4 regions of the Romboutsia sp. Marseille-P6047 genome follow, and region 4 is predicted to be linked to each of the others. Evidence: riboswitches for the same ligand, from Rfam matches in the RefSeq annotation. Region 4 holds a riboswitch; each other region holds the start of a gene.
What was found. Region 4 has a riboswitch for cyclic di-GMP ahead of EIH23_RS04900 (discoidin domain-containing protein). Riboswitches for the same ligand answer to the same signal wherever they lie in the genome.
Positions count from the first base shown of each region.

Region 1 (6,097 bases), on a different contig from region 4:
ACAAAAGCCGAGAAATGAAAATGGAGAATTAAGTTCAGATGATAGCTATATAAGTGTAGAAAAGTTTTTATATAAAGATATATATGAAGAGGATTTAGAAAATCGTGTATTAAAAAGTTACGAAGATTTACAGAAGTATTATAAAGAACAAGATTTGAAAAAGGAAGAAATATTAAATTAAAAAAGACAGGTTCCGATTCCTGTCTTTTTTAGTGGAGAATTATAAAAAATACAAAAGATATTGTTATATTTAAATCATTAACATAAATACAAATATTATACATATAAAATAAAAATATTTATATTAATTTAATAATAAATAAAAAAAGAAACTTTTAATAAAAGCATCTTAATTGATGAATTTAACAACCTTTGATATAATTAATATCTAGAATTAATAAAAAATTACTAACAAATAGTAAGGTATAATTATAAAATGAAAAAAATACAAATATACACAGATGGCGGATGCCGAGGCAATGGTAAAAAATCAAACATAGGTGCATGAGGAGCGTACCTAATATATGGAGAACATACAAAAGAAATAAGTGGAGGAAGTAAAGAAACTACAAATAATATAATGGAACTAATGGGATGTATAGAAAGTTTAAAAGCAGTAAAGAAAAAGAATATACCAGTAGAGGTATATGTAGATAGTTCCTATGTATTAAATGGAATAACATCTTGGATTTATGGATGGAAAAGAAATAATTGGATATCATCAAATAAAGAACCTGTTAAAAATAAAGAATTATGGATTGAACTAGATAATTTAAAAAATCAATTTAAAGATATAAAATTTATAAAGGTAAAAGGTCACTCCAGCTGCATAGTAAACAATAAAGCAGATGAACTATGTAATAAATACATGGATAAAATGCTAAAATAAATATAATTAATATTAAAGCTTTATTACGCTAAAGACTATATATAGATTTATTTTTTATAAATCTATATATAGTCTTTTATTTAAAAACTAACTATTAAAAATAGAAAATCATAGATAATAATTAAAGTAGTATATATTCACAAGAAAAAACCACTTTTAAATTAAATATATTTCTAATTTATATGAAAAGGAGAATATAAATTCATGACAGATAAGAAACAAGTTCCACATGATAAAAGTTTAGATAATACTATTGACCTATTGCAAGAAGGATACTTGTTTATTAAAAATAGGATTGAACAATATCATTCTGACATATTTGAGACTCATTTACTTGGTCAAAAAGTAATTTGTATTACAGGAGAAGAGGCAGCAAAACTTTTTTATAATCCAAAATTATTTTATAGAAAGAATGTTTGTATTACTAGATGTTTATGGTATTAATCATGATTCTAGGGTATGGAATGAACCTTATAAATTTTATCCTGAGCGTTTTAGAGATCGAAAGGAAAATTTATTTAACTTTATACCTCAATGTGGAAGTGACCCATCAAAAGGGCATAGATGTCCAGGTGAAGGAATTACTATTGAAATAATGAAAGCTAGTTTAGATTTTCTTGTTAATAGTATTGAGTATGACGTTTTAGATCAGGATTTAAGTTATAGTATAGAAAAATACCTACTTTACCTGGAGGTAAATTTATAATGAGTAACATAAGAAGAAAGATATAAAGTGACTAAAAAATATATATAACTTTAATTAAATTTAAAATATAACTAAAGTCTATCAAGTAGATAGACCTTTTTTAGTGTATATACATATTTATTTAAAATGAGATTAATATAATTAAAATATATAGATTATAAAAATAACATTGTGATTACTGTAAAAATATGGTAGAATAAATTAAAATTTCATAGGCAAATCTAGAGAAATCTAGAGACGCAAAGCTAAAGGGGCTAAGGTTAATTATTAACTATGCCAGCCAGTTGCCGAAGAATACAAATTCTTTGTTCGTATAAAAATCTTATGCTCACTTATGGTAAAAGATAATTTTATGATGTTTACTTTTGATGGCAACTATCCTTTTTGAGGGTAGTTTTTTTATTAAAAATAATAATAGAATTAAATTTTTAGGCTTGGTAGTACAACCCTTAGTTACAAGAAATATAAAACTAGAATAATAGTCGAGGGAAATATTATGAAGAAAAAAATATCAGCAATACTAGTAGCATCAATTGTAGTAAGCAATGCCTCTCCAGCATTAAATGTATATGCTAATGAAGTGGTAAAAGAAAAAGTTCAAGCAGTAGAAGAAAAAGTAGTAAGTGAAGCAAAAATATCGGCCTTTAATTTAAGTGAATACACTAATTTTGAGGGTTACAATTCAGAGTTTAAAATTCTAAGAGAAGAAATCAAATCAATATCTAACAATGGTGGTCAATATGGATCAAGTTCTATAGATAAAGCTATAGATGGAAATCTTTCAACTCACTGGGAAACAGGAAAGTCAAACAGCTCAACTTTCCAAAATGAAGTTGTTGTAGAATTTAATGAAATAGAATCAATTGATAGAATTGCTTATGCAACAAGACAAGATGGAGCGAAAGGGAAAGGATTCCCAACTCAATTTGAAATATATGCTTCAACAACAGGAGAAGATTCAGATTTTGAATTAGTTTCTACAGGAGCACATTCATCAACTGGCAATATGATGGAATTTAAGTTTGATACTATAACAGCTAAGAAAGTTAAGTTTGTATTCAAAGAAGCAAATCAAGGATGGGCAAGTGCATCAGAGTTTTATTTCTATAGAGAAGATAAATCAATTGATAAGTTAAACTCTATATTTACAAATGAAAATATGAATGAAATAAGTGAAGAATTTAATACATTAGATAAATTATCTGATTTTGAAAATAAAGTCAAAAATCATCCGCTTTATGAAGAATTTAAAACATATATAAATAATGCAAGATTAATACTAGAAGGAAATAATGTAGAATATAAAGATGCCGTAATAAACAAATTTAAATCGTTTAACGATGAAGCTTTATTAGAATACAATAAATTATTTAAAATAAATCCTTCTTCTATAAGTACTAATGGTAGCCATTATGGAAGTAGTAATATAGAAAAAGCAATTGATGGAGATATAAATACTTCTTGGCACTCAGGAAAACAAAACAGCTCAAGCTTTATAAATGAAGTTATTATAAGCTTAGATAAACTTGAAACTTTAGATAGGGTAGTATATACAAGTTTAAACAGCAGAGGATTTGCTAATTCATTTGATATATATACTTCAAAAACAACTGAGGGAGATACATTTGAAAAAGTAACTTCAGGAAGTAGTAGTATAACAAAAGATTCTTTAGAAATAAAGTTTAATCCAACTGAGGCAAGAAGAGTTAAATTTGTATATAAACAATGTTATGAAAACTGGGCATTAGCATCTGAATTTGCTTTATATAAAGAAGATAAACTTAAGGATAAAATGGGAAGACTTTTTACAGATAATAGTATGAGTAAAGTTAGTGAAGAATTTAATACAGTAGATAAAATAAATGCATTAGAGGAAGAAGCTAAGTCACATCCATTCTATGAAGATTATAAAGAAGATTTAAGCAATGCTAGATTACTTGTTGATAATAGCAATGTTCAATACACTGATGCAAAAGTATCTAAATTTTTAGATATAAATAGCAAATTACTTTCAGGTTATGATGAGGTTTACAAATTAGATATAACCAAAATAAAATCAATAACTGCTAATGGCGGTCACTATGCAAGTGAAGTAATATCAAAAGCTATTGATGGAGATTTTAATACTAAGTGGCATTCAGGAAAACAAAACACAGATACATTTACGAATGAAGTTGTAATGGAGTTAGATGAACTTACAACATTAAATAGAATAGTTTATACAGCCCCTAGAGGTTCAAATAGAGGATTTGCACAAGAGTTTGAAGTTTATGCTTCTAGAACTACTAAAGGAGATAATTTTGAAAAAGTGTCTGCAGGATCATCTAGTGTTACTCAAGATTCAGTAGAAATAAGATTTAATCCAACTGAGTTTAAAAGAGTTAAATTTGTATTAAAAAAAGGATATGAAAATTGGGCTTGTGCAGCAGAAATTAGTTTATACAAGCAAGATGAAATATCAGAAAAAATGGAAAAATTATTTACAAATGGTTTATATAATCAGCTAAGTGAAGAGTTTAATTCAGTTGAAGCTATAAACAAATTAGAAGAAGAGTTATCAACGCATCCACTAAAAGAATTATATTCAAATGATATAGAATTAGCTAAAGATTTAGTAAATAATCCAGATAAATTTGAAAATGTGACTATTATAACAGCAGAACAAAGAGGAAAATATACTCAAGAAATTGGCATAAGAAGTATTAATGGTGCCGCATACTCTTCATTCCAATCAACAGGACTATATGTAACACAAGGTGAAGAAATTACAGTTTATGTTGAAGCTGATGAAAATGGAGTAATGCCTAGAATATGCTTTGGTCAATCTGGTAAAGGTCAAGGAGACTGGAGAAGATGGGCAAATCTACAACCAGGTAAAAATGTAATAAAAGCACCATCTGGAATAAATCCTAGTGCAGTATATATAGTAAACGATGCATTACCAAAAGACCAAGCTTTTGCTCCAAAGTTAAGAATTGAAGGTGGAAATAAGTTCCCTACATACATTCATGGAAAAACAGATGCAAATGAATTTGCAAATGAAGTAAAAGAATACGCACAAAAGGTTGAATATAATGATAATGCATTTACAAATGGAAACCCAGAAGGTAAAGTATTTAATATAGTAGAGTTAGTATCTGAAAACTGTATAATAACAACTAGTGCAGCAGGTGCTGTAGAAGCTCTAAAAACAATGGAAAAAACTAATTTAACAGTAGAAGATACTATGAATGAATGGGAAGAAATGTATGATATGTTCCAAACATTCCAAGGCTTTGAAAAAGATGCAAAAGAAGAAAAAGATAGTTACTTCCCTAATAAATTTATAGCTAGGGTATTCCAAAATGTACCATTAGGATTTGCAGACCATGGATACACTGGTTATCTAGGTTCAAGTAATATAGAAAGAAACGGTGGATTCTTTAAGCAAATAGTATTACCTATAACTCATAGAGATAATGACAACTGGTGTTATACTCATGAGTTTGGACATATATTCAATACAAAATATGTTGTCGATGGAGAAGTAACTAATAACCTTTATGCACAAGAATTTAGAAGGATTAAAGGTTTAGGTGGAGATAGAGCTAACTGGAATGAAATTATGAAGAGATTTAATGGACAAGAGTTTGCTATGCATTATTTTGAAAGACTAGATGTATTATCTCAAATAAATATAGCTTATGGATATGATGCTTATGCAAAAATGTCTACATATGTAAGACATAATACTTCACAAATATCTTCGGTAAAAGGTTCAGACCAACAAAGATTAGCTGTGGCATATTCATTAGCATTAAATGTAAATTTACTTGATTTCTTTGAGGGTTGGAATTATATAACAGTTACAGATCAAATGAGAGAAGTTGTAGCCAATTTACCAAAACTTGATAAAAAGATAGAGTATTTACATGGCGGTGCTTATGACTATAAAGGAAATGGATTCGATGAAAATTTAAAAATAGAAGTAAGTTCTAAATTAAATGAAGAAAATGCAACTAATACTTTATCATTTACTATAGATAGTGAAAATAGTGATGATTTACTAGGATATGAAATTTTAAAAGACAATGAAGTTATAGGATTTACAAGAGGTAATAACTTTGTAGTTAAAAGTGTTGATGTAAATGAAAATACAATATATGAAGTAGTTGCATATGCAAAAGATTTATCAACAGCAAAAGGTGTAAGTGTAAAAGCATTTTCACCAATATTAAGTGTACAACAAGATAATATGATGGTTAGCTTAAATAGCCAATTTAATGCAGAAGATTTTGCAAAGGCATTAAATTATAAGGGTGAGGATATAAGCTCTAATATAATAATAGAAAGTAATGTTAATACAAGTAAAAAAGGTAATTATCAAGTTAAGTATACTTTAGTAGATAATGAAGTAGAACTTTCTAAAACTGTTGATATAGAAGTAGTAAGCTCATTTGATTATTTATCTGATAGTGATTGGGAAAGTGTAGAAACTCAGCATGGAACACCAAGAAGAAATA
Region 1 is NZ_UWOT01000005.1:108,748-114,844, reverse strand. Features, by position in the region: gene EIH23_RS06835 (YfjL-like protein) at 1-181, shown strand, start outside; gene EIH23_RS06830 (ribonuclease H family protein) at 521-889, shown strand; gene EIH23_RS16855 (hypothetical protein) at 1,094-1,333, shown strand; gene EIH23_RS16850 (cytochrome P450) at 1,302-1,595, shown strand; cyclic di-GMP riboswitch class I at 1,800-1,887, shown strand; gene EIH23_RS06820 (NPCBM/NEW2 domain-containing protein) at 2,092-6,097, shown strand, end outside.
Region 1: it holds a riboswitch for cyclic di-GMP, as region 4 does, so the genes downstream of both, EIH23_RS06820 (NPCBM/NEW2 domain-containing protein) here and EIH23_RS04900 (discoidin domain-containing protein) in region 4, are expected to answer to the same signal.

Region 2 (6,097 bases), on a different contig from region 4:
GTTATGTACGGGCAAGCATTGAGGCAGTTCCTACAGGCAAATCCGTAGGAATAATGCTAGGATGTGATGCGGAGCGAAATTTAGTAGCGAAGTAGCTGATTTCACACTGTCGAGAAAAGTCTCTATCGAGGTTAAAGGTGCCTGTACCGCAAACCGACACAGGTGGGTGAGGAGAGTATCCTAAGGCCAGCCAGAGAACTGTTGTTAAGGAACTCGGCAAAATGACCCCGTAACTTCGGGAGAAGGGGTGCCTGTCTATGACAGGCCGCAGAGAATAGGCCCAAGCGACTGTTTACCAAAAACACAGGTTTCTGCTAAGTCGCAAGACGATGTATAGGAGCTGACGCCTGCCCGGTGCTGGAAGGTTAAGGGGATCTGTTAGAGCAATCGAAGCAGTGAACTTAAGCCCCAGTAAACGGCGGCCGTAACTATAACGGTCCTAAGGTAGCGAAATTCCTTGTCGGGTAAGTTCCGACCCGCACGAAAGGCGTAACGATTTGGGCACTGTCTCAACAACAGACTGGGTGAAATTGTAATACCGGTGAAGATGCCGGTTACCTGCGACAGGACGGAAAGACCCCATGGAGCTTTACTGTAGCTTGACATTGGGTCTTGGTACTACATGTACAGGATAGGTGGGAGACTATGAAGCGTGAACGCCAGTTTGCGTGGAGTCATCCTTGGGATACCACCCTTGTAGTACTGGGACTCTAACCATAGGCCATGAATCTGGTCTTGGGACACTGTCAGGTGGGCAGTTTGACTGGGGCGGTCGCCTCCCAAAAAGTAACGGAGGCGCTCAAAGGTTCTCTCAGTACGGTCGGAAATCGTACGTAGAGTGTAAAGGCACAAGAGAGCTTGATTGCAAGACATACAGGTCGAGCAAGGACGAAAGTCGGACTTAGTGATCCGGTGGTTCCGCATGGAAGGGCCATCGCTCAACGGATAAAAGCTACCCTGGGGATAACAGGCTTATCTCCCCCAAGAGTCCACATCGACGGGGAGGTTTGGCACCTCGATGTCGGCTCATCACATCCTGGGGCTGTAGTAGGTCCCAAGGGTTGGGCTGTTCGCCCATTAAAGTGGTACGCGAGCTGGGTTCAGAACGTCGTGAGACAGTTCGGTCCCTATCCGTCGCAGGCGTAGGAAATTTGAGGAGACCTGTCCTTAGTACGAGAGGACCGGGATGGACGCACCTCTGGTGTACCAGTTGTTCTGCCAAGGGCATAGCTGGGTAGCTAAGTGCGGAATGGATAAGCGCTGAAAGCATCTAAGCGCGAAGCCGACTTCAAGATAAGATTTCCCACCGTAAGGGTAAGACCCCAGGAAGACTACCTGGTTGATAGGTCGAAGGTGTAAGTGCAGTAATGTATTTAGCTTATCGATACTAATAGGTCGAGGACTTGACCAAAATAAATTTAAATGATAAATATTGTAAATGATATGTAGTTTTGAAAGTATTATCATACTTTAATCCTAAAATGTTATATTTGCTGGTGTGGCTCAACGGTAGAGCAGCTGACTTGTAATCAGCAGGTTGTAGGTTCGATTCCTATCACCAGCTCCATTTAAGACTAAGATATTCTTAGTCTTTTTTTGTGTTCAAAAACGAATTTACAGAATATGTAAAAATAAATCGAATGAAAATAGTAGATTTTATCATATTAATTTGATATTATAACAAAAGACAATGATTTTGTCTGAAAAAAATAGAGACAAAGAAGTACGATTTATATATGGGCACTTGAATCGTATGGAGTTACTAGTGCAACCGGCTATGTTTAATTATAAGTCATTTAGAAATGAAACTAATTGATTTATAAACAGATATAGTCTTTTTTATTGCAAAAAGACTAATATCCTTTATTTAAACAAAAAATTATAGAAGCTAAGAAGTATGATTTGTAAATGGGCACTTAAATCATATGGAGCTAGTAGTGCAACCGGCTATATTTTAACTTAACTTAGTTTAGATATTTTAATCTAACTAAATAAGTTAAACTATAGCCTTTTTTTGAAGGGAGAATAGTATGAAAAACAATCTAAAAAGGAAAGTATTATCTATAGTTCTTACAATAGCCATGGTAATAGGGTACATGGTTCCAAATTTAGGTATAGTTAATGCAGAAACAAACGTATTACCAGAAGGATTTACAAGTGTAGCTATAGGTAACAATTACGGTAATGGAAGTGCAATTTTTGACAACACTAGTAAGACATTAGAAATTCAAGGCTCAGGTAACCTAATAGGAAAAGATAAGGGATCAGTTGATAGCTATCAATTTGTAAGTTACCAAGTTAATGGTGATGCTACAATTATAGCTAAATTAGAAAACTTTAATACGAGTAATGCTCCATATGGTCAAGCAGGAGTATTTATGCGTGAAAATAATACTAGCGACAATGCAGATTATTTTGGTGTATATGTAGAACCAAGTAAAGATCAATATAGATATGCTTATAGAGATAACTCTACAGGTGGAACTGGTGCAGCAGCTATATCAGGATTAACAAAAGAATCTAAAAATAAATATATAAAAATTGAAAAGAATAAAACTTCTTTTAAATATTATATAGCTAATGACAAAGATTTTAATGACATAATAGCATCTGGTGGACAAAGTATAAACTCATCATCTACTACATGGAACTTAGGATTTGTAGTAAGTAATGGAGGAAGTACAACATCAGCAGTTGCAAGTTTTAATGATATAACAATAAAAAATGAAAGTGGAATTATTTACACTTCAACAGATATACAAACTCCAGAAGTACCTGAAGTACCAGAAATACCAGAAACACCTGAACTTCCTAACTATGGTGTGGGAACATTACCAGATGGATTTAATAATTCATCAATAGGGAATGACAGTGAAAATGTATATGCTAATTTTGATAAAGATACAAAATCATTCACAGTAAATGGATCAGGTACATATATAGGAAAAGATGTATCATCAACTGATAACTATCAGTTTATAAATTACAAAGTAGAAGGTAACGCTACTATAGTAGCTAGATTAGTAGACTTTGATATGAGTAATGCAAAATATGGTCAAGCAGGTGTATTTGTACGTAATAATAATTCTACTAATGATGCAGACTACTTTGGCGTATATGTAGAACCAAGTAAAAATCAATATAGATATGCTTATAGAGATAATGCATCAGCAAAATCAGGTGCAGCTCAAATAGGTGAATTAAATGCAGATTCTAAAAATCAATATATAAAAATAGAAAGAAATAAAACTCAATTTAAAGCTTATATATCTAAAGACCCAACATTCCCAACCGATAAAACAATAGTAAAAACTCAAACTGTTGTAAATGAAAGTAACACTTGGTATGTAGGATTTGTAGTAAGTAACGGAGGAAGTGAAACTCCAGCAGTTGCTACTTTTGACAATGTAAGAATAGAAAATGAAGATAAACTTTACTATGATTCAACAATAGAAAAAATGCCAGTTGATACAGTAGAAAATGTAAAAGCTGAGGCTAAAGATTTTAAAGTAACTTTAAGCTGGGATGAAGTAAAAGATGCTACTTCATATGTAATAAAAAGATCAACAGAAAAAAATGGAGAATATAAAGAAATAGCAGAAGTTGATTCTTCTAAAACAACATATGAAGATTTAGAAGTAGTAAACTTCCAAACATATTACTATAAGATAATGGCAAAAAATGAAAATGGAAATGCATACGACTCAAAAGAAGTAGTAGCAGTACCAAACAATAGTAATCCAGACAATATACAATATGAAGATAATGCCGCTAATTTCAACATGATAGAAGAACCAAATGATACAGTATCAAATCCTGTAATAACATTAAAAGGTTCAGTTGATAAAGATGGAAAGATAACAATAAAGCAAAATGATAAAATAAAAGTAAATGCTATAGAAAAATCAAAAGATGAAGTATTTACTAAAAACTTAACATTAGACTTAGGAAGAAACATAATAGAAATTTACCATACAACAGAAGATGGAAAAACAACAGTAAAAACTTATAACATAGTATATTTAAACAATGGTAACTATGATATAATCGTTGATTCAACATACAATGGTGTTGAAGGAAGAGAAGTTGATGGAATAAAAACATATAGCACAATAACAGAAGCAGTAAACTCTGTACCAACTAAAAATACAGAACGTGTAAACATATTTGTAAAAAATGGCGTATATAAAGAAAAAACAATAGTACAATCACCATATATAAGTATAATAGGCGAAGATAGCCAAAAGACTATATGGACTTACGATGCTTCAAATGGAACAATAAATCCTGAAACAGGAGAAAAATATGGAACAAGTAAAAGTGCTAGTGTAACTATAAAATCAAAAGCTGTTGGATTTATAGCTGAAAACATTACAATAGAAAATGCTTACGAAGAAAAGCAAATAGTAGAAGGTGATCAAGCAGTAGCATTAAATAACCAAGCTGATCAAAGTATATTTATAAACTGTAGATTTATAGGAAATCAAGATACACTATTAGCAGATGCAAGTAGTTCTTCGCCAGCAAGACAATATTACTATAAATGTTATATAGAAGGTGATGTTGACTTTATATTTGGACGTGCACAAGCAGTATTTAATGACTGTGATATAGCATCAGTAAATAGAAACTTATCTCCAAAGAATGGATATATAACAGCAGCAGATACATGGGATAAAGATGCTTATGGATATGTAATAATGAATTCAAGATTAATTGGACTTGATGATATAGCTGATAACTCAGTATCTTTAGGAAGACCATGGAGACCAAGTAGTGCTACTGATACAGTAACTCCAGCAGTTGCATATATAAACTGCTACATGGGAAGTCATATAGCAACTAATGGTTGGGATGATATGGGTGCAAACTCTTTAGCATCAACAGCAAGATTCTTTGAATATGGAAGTTATGGACCAGGAGCTAAATTAAGTGATACTAGACCATTAATACAAAATAGTGAAATAGCAAATTACTCATTAGAAAATGTATTTTCAACTTCATCAGCATCAGTAAACGGAAATGATGCCTACAATGATGATTGGAATCCAACTGAAAAGTCAGATTCTACAAATATAAACTCTGCATACGATAACATAGTAAATGTTTCATTAGTAGAATTAAATATATCAGAATTACCTATGAATATAGGAGATACAGCAAAACTTATAGCAACAGTAGGGCCAGAGGATGCTACTGATAAAACAGTTATATTTGAATCAAGCAATGAAAATGTAGCTATAGTAGATAACAATGGAAATGTAAAAGCTGTAGGTATAGGAACAGCAGTAATAACAGCAAGAAGTGGTAGTGAAGAAGCTACATGTACAGTAACTGTTAAACTTCCATTAGTACAAATGAATAATGTACCAGAAATAAATGCAGAAGATGTAAATATAAAGTTAGGAGATACTTTTGATCCTAAAGATTATGTAAAAGCAAATGATAAAGAAGACGGAGATTTAACAGAAAAGATTGAAGTTATAGAAAATACAGTAGATACAAAAACAGCTGGAGAATATAAAGTAGTTTATAAGGTAACTGACTTAGATGGAGCAAGTTTCACTAAGGAGATAAAAGTAACTGTAAATGAAAAATTACAATTACCAGAAATTCCAGAAGTAGACCCGGAAGAACCGGAATTACCAAGTGATCCAGAAATACCAGTTGAACCAGAGGTTCCAGGTGAATCTGATACTCAAGAAATACCGAGTAAGCCTGAATCACCACAAGTTCCAAATGATAACCAAAATTCATCAGATGATAAAAATGACTCAAATATGGAATCAACTGCACTACCTCAAACAGGTGATAATAGTATACTAGGTTTAATAGCTTTAGTAGTTCTATCATCAGCAGTACTTTATATATTAAATAAAAGAAAAATAAATAATTAATATAAAAAGCAGATAATAAAACTTAATTTATTATCTGCTTTTCTTTTATTCATATATAAGAATAAAAATAAAGAAATAAAAAGGAATAGTAATGTATTTAAGATATATATTAATTTATTGAGTATGGCATTATAAATTATAGTTCATATTAAAAGTTAAAAAGCATAATAATAATTAGTATCATATCCAACTATCTAATC
Region 2 is NZ_UWOT01000004.1:18,552-24,648, reverse strand. Features, by position in the region: rRNA gene EIH23_RS05100 (23S ribosomal RNA) at 1-1,411, shown strand, start outside; tRNA gene EIH23_RS05095 (tRNA-Thr) at 1,493-1,567, shown strand; cyclic di-GMP riboswitch class II at 1,703-1,786, shown strand; cyclic di-GMP riboswitch class II at 1,875-1,958, shown strand; gene EIH23_RS05090 (pectinesterase family protein) at 2,031-5,897, shown strand.
Region 2: it holds a riboswitch for cyclic di-GMP, as region 4 does, so the genes downstream of both, EIH23_RS05090 (pectinesterase family protein) here and EIH23_RS04900 (discoidin domain-containing protein) in region 4, are expected to answer to the same signal.

Region 3 (6,097 bases), on a different contig from region 4:
TAACACTTATAAGAGGACTAATGGAAATTATAGCACTTAGTGTAGGTTATTTTTTAGGTGGTACTGTTGGAATAGGAACTGTTATTAGTGCACTTGGATTAGGTTATTTTATTCAGCTTACATTTAAATTATGTAAATTTGATGGTACTAAAGTTCAGCATAGGTATATTGTTGATGACATTAATTATATAAGAAATCTTTTAAATAAAGAAAATGAGAGTAAGCAATTATTTATTAAATAAATTATATAAAAAGTGTAGATAGTCTATATAAACAAACTTATCTACACTTTTTACATTTAACAGATTATACTATCTGATAAAATAATCCATGATTTGTACAATAATAGAATAATCTTCCGTGTCCTCGCTTACGCAATCTAAGTTGAAGATCCCATTCAGGATATTGCTTTGCAATAAGTACACTATCTCCTTTTAAATATGCTAAGAAAGATATATAATGTTCTTTGTCCATGGAGTGATTAGACGTTATATATAACTCATCTTCCACAGGCTCTATATTTAAAACGTGTTTTTCATCTGATTTCTTTGCTTCTAATGCTTCTAATTTTTTCCCACAACATGATATTTCTGCATTGCCCGTAGCTGTCATTAAATTATTACATTGTGGACATACATAAAATTTTAATTTATTCATATTTCCTCCTACTAAGTTGTTTAAATTTATCTCTCCTTCTAATATTCTATCAACACTTACACAAAAGATTTCTGCTAACTCTGAAAGTAATGATATATCTGGACACCCTAATCCTCTTTCCCATTTACTTATTGTTTTATCACTAATATTCATTAAATCAGCTACTTGTTTTTGTGTCATGTTCTTTTCTTTTCTTAGATTATATATTAATTTACCTATTTTTTTACAGTCCATTAACATCACTCCTTAGATATAATTTAAACTATTTAGTAAAATCATTCAATAAACTCTCCGTAGAGTTTTCTCTTAATCTATAGGTTCTGCTCTAATATAGTAATAGTCTTAAACATATGATTTTTCATTATAATAATATATTATTTTCTTATATTCCCTTTATAAATCTATCGAGTTATAATATTTTTCCCTGTTTATAACCTCTTGATTATCATTATTAATTTCTATATATACAGGACCTGTTGAGAATTCAATCTTTCATTAGCTTTAAATGTTTTATTTATTTCTAAACCTATGTAATATAAATTACCTGTATCACCTTTAGTTATTATATGCTCTCCTACTTCTAATTCCATTTCTATAACTCCGTTATTTGCAGTATATTCTTGTCCATCAATCACCACGTCTTTATTAAATGTTGAATTTAATACCAATATAAGTTTTGAATTATTTTCAGTTATAAATTTAATACTTGTTGAAGACTCCATTTTTAAGCATTTAGTAAGTTTTAAATCATTATATTTTACTGTTCCTTTCGTACTTGAAAGATTTCCTGATATATCAAAGAAGTTACTACTTTTATTATCCGTTGTAAAGTTATGCTTAACTATTATTGATTCATCAGGAGTCGATGGTGTTTGATCTACTTCTGGTTTTTCCGGTTCTTCTGGTGTAACTGGTGGAATTTCTTCAGGTTGTTGTGGTTCATCTGGTATTACTGGCTCTAATGTTTCTATTGATCCACCACCAATAGAAATTAATTGACTTTTGTATCCTTTGATTGCATTCATTAACTCTATATTTACGCTAGAACTAATATCATCAGCACTTGTAAATTTCCACTCAAAATCTCCACCATTTACTCTTCCTGAATAGTTTGTAACAATACCTCTTACATCTTCTATATTATCTGGAGTATACTCATACATTTTAGAACTTGTATCAAAGTTATTATATGTATTTGCTCCACTTAAAGTCTTATATGTACTTGGAACTATTTCATTTCTCGAAATTGCTAAATAAGCATCAAACTGTGTTGAATTTTGACTTGCATATACAATTCTTGATTCACCTGATATCTTGTTGTTATATGCTTTGATCATACCACCAGATTCACCTGAGAAGTTTCCTTTACCATTTCCATATATATCACTGCCTTGTAATGAAATAAGCATTGGATATTTAGTATTTCTAAAATCACTAGCTTCTACGAAAGCTGAACTGCCTTTAGTTACCCCAACTCCATATTTTGAATTTCCATCAAAATAATTATTATAAATATGCACTGTACCGACTCTTATTCTAGGATGCCTTGAGTCTGAATGATCAAACCAATTATGATGATACGTTACAAAAAACTCTTCAGTATCACTCATTCCACAAAGTGAAGCTTTACCTGAATCATAAAAATGGTTGTATGAAATTGTTACATAGGTTGATTTTCCCTTAACATCAGCTGAACCATCTCCTTTTGCCTGGTCTACATCACTTCCTGCACTTCCATAGAATATATCATTATTATGAATCCATATATTCTCATTCCCTGTATCCAGTGAAATTGCATCATCTGGGAATAACATTATACCAACATTTCTTAATTCTACATTATGAGAATCTCTAATTAAAAATCCCTATTTATATACTGTAGTATCCTCTCCTACACCTTCAAAAGTAACATTATATATTCCCTTTAATTGTAAATATCCACTTGAATTAAGTCCTATAATATCTGATCCTTTTATTTCTCCAATCATACGTATTATTAAAGGTGTTTTATCATAACCTTTTGGACGTTTTGATAGTATATCTACTATACCTGTACATTTAGTTTTACTCCCTTTGCTATTAGTAATAACATCTAACGTTACTGTATTAACATTTTCTGATGTTATATATATTATTTTTGAATCATTCTTAACTGTTCCATTATCATTATATCCTCCTGAGCTAGTCTTCATAGGAGATTCTTTAGAGAACCCAAAACCTTCTCTTGTATGATTTTTAACTTCTATATCTGTTATTATTCCTTGTAAAGATACCTCTTCTTTATTATCTATTGTAGGAATTACTTTTATAATGTATTCGCCTTCTGAAAGACCCAGTATATCTGCTCTAAAATATGATGAGTATTGCCTTATTAGTTCATCGTCTATTTTTTTATATTTATAATATGATTCAGATGCTAGCTTATAATAAACATTATACCCTTTAGCCTCTTTTATCGGCTTCCATTCAACACTTATACTTTCTAACCATCCTTTACTTTCTAATATAGAAACTTTGCTTAATTGAGTTATATGGCCTGTATTATTCTCTATTGCACTTGCAATAATAGCTACATTAGTAGATATTATTGACGCTATAGTCATAGATGCTATAGCTTTTGATAAAATTTTCATCTTCAAATTTAAATCTCCCTTTTATAAATTTATTGTAGCTAAGGGTATTCCGATAAAATCTTAATTCTTTAGTTTTATTTTGCAATAAAAAAACTATCCTAACTTAAGAAAGAGGATAGTTTCCATATAAATCATTACAACCTAATCTATATTTAATTAAATATATTAAATAAATATAATCTTATTTTATAAGAACAAAGAATAAATATTCTTCGGCAACTGGCTGGCATAGTAATAATTACCTTAGCCCCTTTAGCTTTGCGTCTTTGGATTTCTCCAAATTTGCCATTATTTTATTGTAAAAACAATTTATCATATATTTATATCTATTTCAATAGAATATCTTTATAAGAATAACAATACTAGAAAATTTTTCTAGTATTGTTATTCTTATTATGTTCCGCAATAAGTTCTATAAGGACAATTTGATGGCTTAGGTAATTTAGAATACTCTTCTTGTTTTTTTGAATGTTCATATGGTTTAGATAGAACCTCAAGAAGTCTTTTCATAACATTAAGATTACCTTTATTAGCAGCATCAAGAGCTTCTTCAACTCTATGATTTCTTGGAATTACAGCTGGATTTGAATTCATCATTAGTCCTTTAACCATTTCTTTTGACTTTCCTTGTCTTTGTAATCTTTCCTGCCATAATTTATACCAATATTTAAATTCCTGACTATTATACATTGAACTTTCTTTATTATTATCAAATGTTAATGAGATAAATGTATTAGTATAATCTTCATTATACTTCTCCATCATATTAAGCAAATCTTTAATAATAGATTTATCTTCAACCTCTTCATCAAATAATCCAAGCTTAGACCTCATTATAGATATCCAATTTGAATAATATATCTCAGAAAAGTTAGAAATAGCATTTTGAGCTATTTGTATAGCTTTATTCCTATCTTCATTTAGCAACGGTAATAATGATTCTGCAAATCTACATAAGTTCCACTCTGTCATAATAGGTTGATTTTTATATGAATATCTTCCATTTCTATCTATAGAACTAAATACAGTATTAGGATTGTATTCATCCATAAATGCACATGGCCCATAGTCAATTGTTTCTCCACTTATAGTCATATTATCCGTATTCATAACTCCATGTATAAAACCTACACATTGCCACTTAGAAACAAGACTTGCTTGAGATTTTATAACCTCATTAAGTAGATTAATATATTTATTACTATCATCTTTGATATGAGGAAAATGTCTTTTTAAACAGTAATCAGCTAAATCTTTAAGTTGTTGGTGTGACCCAAAGCTCGATACATATTGAAATGTACCAAATCTAATATGACTTGAAGCAACTCTAGTTAATATTGCACCTTTTTTTATATCTTCTCTAATCACTGGATCACCAGTTTTAACTACAGCTAAGCTACGCGTAGTAGGAATTCCGAGTCCATACATTGCTTCGCTTATTATATATTCTCTAAGCATTGGAGCAAGTGCCGCTCTTCCATCTCCTCCACGAGAGTATGGAGTTTTTCCTGAACCTTTAAGTTGAATATCATATCTTTCACCTAACGGTGTTATTTGCTCTCCTATTAATAAAGCTCTTCCATCACCTAGTATTGTAAAGTGCCCAAACTGGTGACCTCCATATGCTTGAGCAATATATTCTCCACCTTCTATTTTCTTATTTCCTGAGAATATTAAAGTTCCTTCATAACTTTTTAAGGAATCAATATTAAAACCTAAATTTTTTGCCAATTGCTCATTTAATATAATTAACTTTGGTGATGATACTGGATCTATATTAATTTTACTATAAAAAAAATCAGATAAATTTATATACGTATTATCAAAATTCCATCCCATGTTATTTGCATTTTTTATATAAGTCATTTTTCCTCCTTTATTTTAATTTAGATTTATTAATTAATATACCCTTATTAATCATTTCAAATAATCTTATTTAACACAAATCTTTAATCCTTTTTTTGTAATTTTAGACAGTAAAATTTAATTATAAAACTCAACTGTATTTTCACTTATAATGTTCATAACGATAATATAAAACAAACTAAAAGTCACTCTGATTTAATCAGAGTGACTTTTAGTTTGTTTTTAAATTTATTAAAAACATTTTTCTTTTACATTGTCTACTTCGATTTGTTCTCCGTTAGATTCTATAACTCTTTTATACCAAAAGTATGAATCTTTACGTAACCTCTTCATAGTACCATTACCTTCATTATCACGATCTACATATATCATACCATATCTCTTCTTCATTTCGCCTGTAGTAAATGATACTAAATCTATTATTCCCCATGGGGGATATCCCATTAAGTCTACTCCATCATAATTTACAGCTTTTTTAATTTCTTCTATATGTTGTTTTAAATAATCTATACGATTTATATCATGAATTTCTTCATTTTCTTCAACTACATCTACTGCTCCAAATCCATTTTCAACTATAAACATAGGCAGTTGATATCTATCATATATACGATTTAATGTATATCTTAGACCAACTGGATCTATTGCCCATCCCCAATCACTAGATTTTATATATGGATTTTCAACGCCATTTTCTAATCCACCATTCACTATATCTCCAGTATTATCATTATGTACATCAGATTTAACTGTCGTAGACATATAATAACTAAATCCTATATAATCAACTGTTCCTTTACGAAGTATTTCTTCATCTCCTTCTTGTATACCTATATCATATCCTTGTCTTTCAAATTCTTTTACTGCATAACTTGGATAATATCCACGAGTATGGACATCTAAGAAGAAGAATCTTTGACGCATAGCTTCCTCTGCAGCCA
Region 3 is NZ_UWOT01000008.1:64,300-70,396, forward strand. Features, by position in the region: gene EIH23_RS09790 (YczE/YyaS/YitT family protein) at 1-242, shown strand, start outside; gene EIH23_RS09795 (helix-turn-helix domain-containing protein) at 307-891, opposite strand; gene EIH23_RS16615 (pectate lyase family protein) at 1,116-2,513, opposite strand; gene EIH23_RS16620 (hypothetical protein) at 2,523-3,296, opposite strand; cyclic di-GMP riboswitch class I at 3,502-3,587, opposite strand; gene EIH23_RS09805 (protein adenylyltransferase SelO) at 3,684-5,156, opposite strand; gene EIH23_RS09810 (6-phospho-beta-glucosidase) at 5,388-6,097, opposite strand, start outside.
Region 3: it holds a riboswitch for cyclic di-GMP, as region 4 does, so the genes downstream of both, EIH23_RS16620 (hypothetical protein) here and EIH23_RS04900 (discoidin domain-containing protein) in region 4, are expected to answer to the same signal.

Region 4 (6,097 bases):
TTCATACTTAGTTTTATACCAGAATCTAATTTAGATAATGAAACTTCTAAATCAGTGTCACTAATTACAAATCCATTACCTGTATATTTCATTGCATTAGTGTTTAGATACCATATTTTCTCATTTGATTTAGGGAATCTTTTTAAATTATTTTTACATTCTTCTGATAAAGTAAATCCATACTTTTCAAAGTAGTGTGTTAAATTCATACCTATAACCTCTGATGAATAAGTTGCAAGTATATCTTTCTTTTCTTGATAATCCTTTGGATTAGGTCTTCTTTCTCTATACATAGCTTCTAATTCTTGCCAATAAGTATCTTTCTTTATTTGTAACTGCCAAAACATTCCTAGTTTTTGATCAAGATTAAAGTCTTCAAATCCTTTTGTAGATTCTTTCGGTGCTAGCATACTATATATATTGTTATAAGGAACTCTATCTCCCTTACCATTATTTATTGATGCATAGTTTGCCCACATATTATTAGTTACTTCTCCCCAAGTTCTAGGCTTTATATCCATTTGATGGCCAAACTCATGAATAGTTCCCCATATAATACTATTCATACTACTTTTATCTGGCCTTAGTATTATTTCTTGTATATGTCTTTGAATACCTACATGATCCCCTGCTGCATAAGCTGCTCCATAAGGTTGCATTAATCTTATTGTTCCTCTAATATTAGTAGAATCATTTGTAAGGTCACTTTCGTCATCTTTTAATCCTGCAAATGCAATGGCTTCTTCTAATTGACTATCCCAAGTAGCAATACTTTCTTCAATATCAATTCCTTCATTTACATATACTTGGTACGCTGCTTTTGCAGTTCCTGTAAGCATCAATCTTTTTGTATTAAACTCAAATATATCTACAGTTGTATCTGGATTTTCATCTAATTTTTTCTTATATTCTTTTAACTCTTTTAAAAATTCTTCTTGGTTATCACCAGTATTAAATAGTGGGAATTTTTCTCCTCCATCTATACGAACTACTGGTGCCTTTCCTTGTTGTTCTTCTGTATATTTATTTACTAAGTATACAGCTCCACCTTTAGCACTTTTTTGAGACCAACTATCACTATAAATTTCTGGTACTACTATTGTGTTCATACCTTTCTTTAATTGATAGTTTCTTCTCCAATTGCCATAGTGACCTTCCTGTTGTGAAAATACTATTGATGGTAGTGGTTTGCCATCTTCTGCTTCAACAAATATATTAAATACTTCTCCTGGTTTTGCTACTATCCCAGTTGATTGAAAGTCATTTCCAAAACTTGACATAAGTAAGTTATTTGTAGCTTTTAAGTGTGTATCACCATTTTGCATTACTGTAAAAGTACTATCTGAATAATCTTTATCACCTTGTAGAATTTCCTTAGCTAAGTCTATAGCATATATTAGTTGATCTTTTAAAGGATGATTATTAACTTCTTTTTCTAAATCATTTATTACATCTATATTGTTATATTCATCTTTTAACTTAACCATTGTACCATCTGTAAATATATTATTTATAATACTTGGTAATGAGTCTTCTTTATATAACCAAAATACAGAGCAGGCTGCTTGATTTAAATTTCCTTTTTTAAATACAAACTTTATTCTTTTAAATTCAGTTGGTTCAAAAGTTATTTCTTTTATATCATGGCTTGCTGCTTGCTCTCCTGTAGCTACTAATTTAAAGGTATCACCTTTAGTAGTGTTTGATGCATATATCTCAAATTCTTCTGCATAACCTTTTTGCCACGATGGAGTTCCACCATATATTAACCTATCTAAAACTGTAGCTTCTTTTAACTGTACTACTATTTCATTTTTAAAATCATCACTATTATTTTTTCTAGATGCCCAGTATGTTTTAGTATCATTATCAAAAGCTTTCATTAAAGCTTCACTGCTAGACCCATCATTACTGCTTATTTTTTCTATTTCTGAATTATCTACTTTAAATGCTTTGTTATAGATTTCCTCATATTTTCCATTAACTTTTTCAAATTTTTGAATTTGAGCATTTTGACTTTCTATATTATTTTCTTCTTTAAGTAATATCTTTGCATTTTCTATATCTTCTTTAAATTCATTATAAAGAACATGATTTTTTATTTCATTTTCTAAAGCTTCTATTTTTTCAATAGTATTAAACTCATCACTTACAACACTCATAGTGCTATCTGCAAATAATCTATTTATCTTATCAGCTAACTCATCTTCTTTATATAGCATAAATTCTGAAGCTGATGCCCAATTTTGATTAGCTTTTTTAAACTTAAACTTTATTCTTTTAAACTCTGCTTTATCAAACTTTATTTCAACTATATCTGAAGTAGATCCTGAATACTTTCCATGACTTACTACAGTAAAATCATCACCATCATCTGTAAGTGAAGAATATATTTCAAATTCTTGAGCAAATCCTTTTCCCTTAGCTGAATCTTGTCTTGCTCCATATACTATTCTGTTTAAACTTGTAATTTCATCTAGTGTAATTATTACCTCATTTTCAAAACTTGAACTATTAACCTTATTAGTCTCCCAGTGGGTACTGAAGTCTTCATCTATAGCTTTAGTTATTACTGATGATGGGTAATTTCCTCCGTTATTAGTTATTGAAATTATTTTTGAGTTATCTAATTTAAAAGATTTATTATATTCTTCTAAATAACTGCTATTAAGTAAATTAAATTTACTTACTTTAGCTTGATTTGATTGTATATCTTGATTATTTTTATCTGATATATTTGGGACTACGTTATTGTCCCTCAATTCATGTGCTAAAACACCTATAGTGCTTGCTGAAAAGTTTGTAATGATTGCTGCCATAGTTAACGCTGCTATTTTTCTTTTGTGCATATTTATCCTCCTGAATAATTCTCCCTCAGAAGTACATTATTTAGGCATAAAAAAAGTTACTCATAAAGAGTAACTTGAAATAGACCTAATAATTTCATACTAAGCTTAAAACAAAAAGTATAATGTACTCTTTGGCAACTGGCTGACATAGTTAAAAAACCTTAGTCCCTATAGCTTTGTGTCACTAAGTTTCCTTAGGTTTACCTATTAAATTTATTCAGTATTTTACCATTATTTTTTATATTATGTCAATTACTGTTATATTATTTACACTAAAATTATAAATAATTCAATTCATTTTATAACAACTATCTTTCCCTAGTATCAAGAACAAATGTAATCTGTGTTATATAATTATCGACTTTATCTTCGTATGTCATATAAACAGTATGTATCCCCGAATAAAAATCTGTTGTGTCAAATGATATTTTTCCATTTTCATCTACGCATTCTTCTACGTTTAAAGTTGTTAAGTCCCATGTTCTATTATCTTTTATGATTATAGACGTTAGAGTTAATTTTTCACCATTTCTGTTTAAAACGTCGTAGTCTACAGTGACTTTTTTATCTTTTGCCAAAACCCAATCCTCTGTTATTATTTGAGGGTGTGCCTTTAGGTTTGTCAAATTTTTAAGGTCTTTTAATGGTGATAAATCTTTTATTTTGTTATTTTCTATGTTTAGTGATTCTAGATTCACAGCGTATTGTAAACCTTCTAAACTTTGAACATTTTTAACTGTTAGTGAAACAAGCTCCCTCATATCACCTAATCTTACTTCACCTTGTAGACCAAGTTCTTGTTGTATACTTAATTTAAGATTTTTATCTTTTATTTGTATTATTTGACTTAAGTCTATTTCTACCGCAGAATTGATTGCTTTTCTTATCTCCTCTACTGCTGTATCTATTTTAGTTTGATTGTTAGAACTTAAAGTTTTTTCACCATTTTCTATAGCATTTTTTATATTTTTTGCAGATTCTTCAGTGTAATTCCCTAAATCCAAGGCCCTAGCTTCTTCTAAAACTTCTTCTAATTTGCTTAAATCAAATTCAGAAAAATTTCTAAATTTAGCATCTGCCCAGTCGGCATGATCCCAAGTGTCTCCGCTATCAGCTACATCTACTACTAGTTTGATTTCGCTAGAATTTCTAACATCAACAATTAAGTGCTGTTTTGGTGTATTTGATTTCATAATAGGTGTTTCTGCCTTTAAAACCCCATCTACGTACACCTTAAATATAACACTTGATGCTTGTTGACCTGCTACAAATTGATCAAGTCCAACCCAAGCATCGAATATATCGTAACCTGTTGAATCGTAAACTATTTCTGAGTAAGCGTGAGTTCCTATACCCTTTTTAAAAACTTCAACGTATCCATCTTCATTTAAAAGTTTTATAGGTTCTTGTCTTACTGATTTATCTTTTCCTATGTAACCTGAACCTATTGTTGCAGATTTCCAATTTAAATCAGATAAATAAGTTTCTTTATCTGTAACTACTACTGTTCTTGTAAATTGGGCTTTGTTTCCATCACTATCTTTTACAGAACAAGTTACGTTAAATATACCTGTATTTCCTTTAATATAATCTGATTCTACTTCTATTTTAGAAGTTAAATCACCATCTTCACCATCTGTAACACTTATTCCTTTAATTAAATCAATTTCTTCATTTATATTAAATGCTACACTCTCGTCACCTTTGAATTTTGGCTTACCATTGCTTGTTGTTAGTTTAGGATTAACTATTATACAGTGATCACTCGTATTTCCATTACCACCATCATGTACTTCTATTACTAATTCCTTCACTCCAGAAACTGGAATATTTATATAAGCTAAGTTATCATAGTAACTCATAATATTTGTTGTTGCTACAGTTTTTCCATCTGCTACAACTTTAAAAGTTACACTTGAATTATTATTTTCTCCTATAGCTGTGTCTACACCAATTAATGCTTCAAAGTTGTCATATTCCTTATCAGATAAATCATAAGTTATCTTTCCATTTGCATGTATTCCGATACCATTTTTAAATGTTGTTACCTCACCATGTACCATTCCTTGTATGTTACTGTTTCTTCTTGGAGTTCCCCACTCAGTATTTACAGATGTCCACTTAAAATCTGATAAGTAATCATAGTCACTTACTACTTCTACTTTTAAACTTTTCTCCACAGTTACTTCTTCATTGGTTAATGTGTATTTAACTTGATAAGCTCCGTTTTTATCAGTATTTACATTGCTTTCAACTTTTAATTTTGATGTTATGTCCTCACCTAAATAGGTAAAACCTTTAACATAATCTTTTGGGTTAAATTTCTCTCCTCTTTTTAAAGTTACTTTCTCTTGTTGAATACTTATGCTTGGCTTTAATGAATTTATTTGAACTTTGTTTCCTATTGTTAAATCTTTTGCATAAGGAACTACTTCATATTCGCTATTGTCATCTGTTGAATCTTTATCTATGTAAGTACTTCTTGTAGTAAATGCGATTACCTTTCCATTTCTTAGTATTTCATAACCAAGTAAATCATCTTTCGTATTTTCATTTATACTCATGCTTAGTTTTGTTCCAGAAGTTAATTTTAATAATGATACATCTAAACCTGTATCAATACCATCAAATCCACTTCCTTCATAATCCATAACAGTACTATTTAAGTACCATATTTTATCCTTTGACTCTGGTAGTTGTTTTAAACTTTCCTTACACTTATCAGATAACGTAAATCCATATTTTTCAAAGTAGTAAGTTAGGTTAATACCTAGAACTTCTGAAGAATAAGTTGCAAGTATGTCCTTCTTTTCTTGTTCATTTCTTGGTCTAGGTTTTCTTTCTCTATATAAAGTTTCTAACTCTGCCCAATAAGTATCTTTCTTTAATTGTAATTGCCAAAACATACCTAATTTTTGGAAATAGTCAAAATCATCAAATCCTTTTAATGAGTCTTCTGGGGCTAGGTATTTATATAAATCACTGTAAGAAACCCTATCTCCCATTCCATTTTTTATATGAGCACTATTTGCCCACATGTTATTTGTAACCTCAGGCCATTCCCTAGCACTAATATCCATTTGGTGACCAGCTTCATGTACTGTAGCCCATAAAACAGAATTTAAACTGTCTCTATCAGTTCTTAACATCGATTGTTCATAACCTCTCTGTATACCAATATGGTCAACATAAGCATATGCTAAACCATAAGGTTGCATCAATCTTATGGTTGTTCTAACATTTGTAGA
Region 4 is NZ_UWOT01000003.1:267,395-273,491, reverse strand. Features, by position in the region: gene EIH23_RS04900 (discoidin domain-containing protein) at 1-2,849, opposite strand, end outside; cyclic di-GMP riboswitch class I at 2,980-3,064, opposite strand; gene EIH23_RS04895 (NPCBM/NEW2 domain-containing protein) at 3,158-6,097, opposite strand, start outside.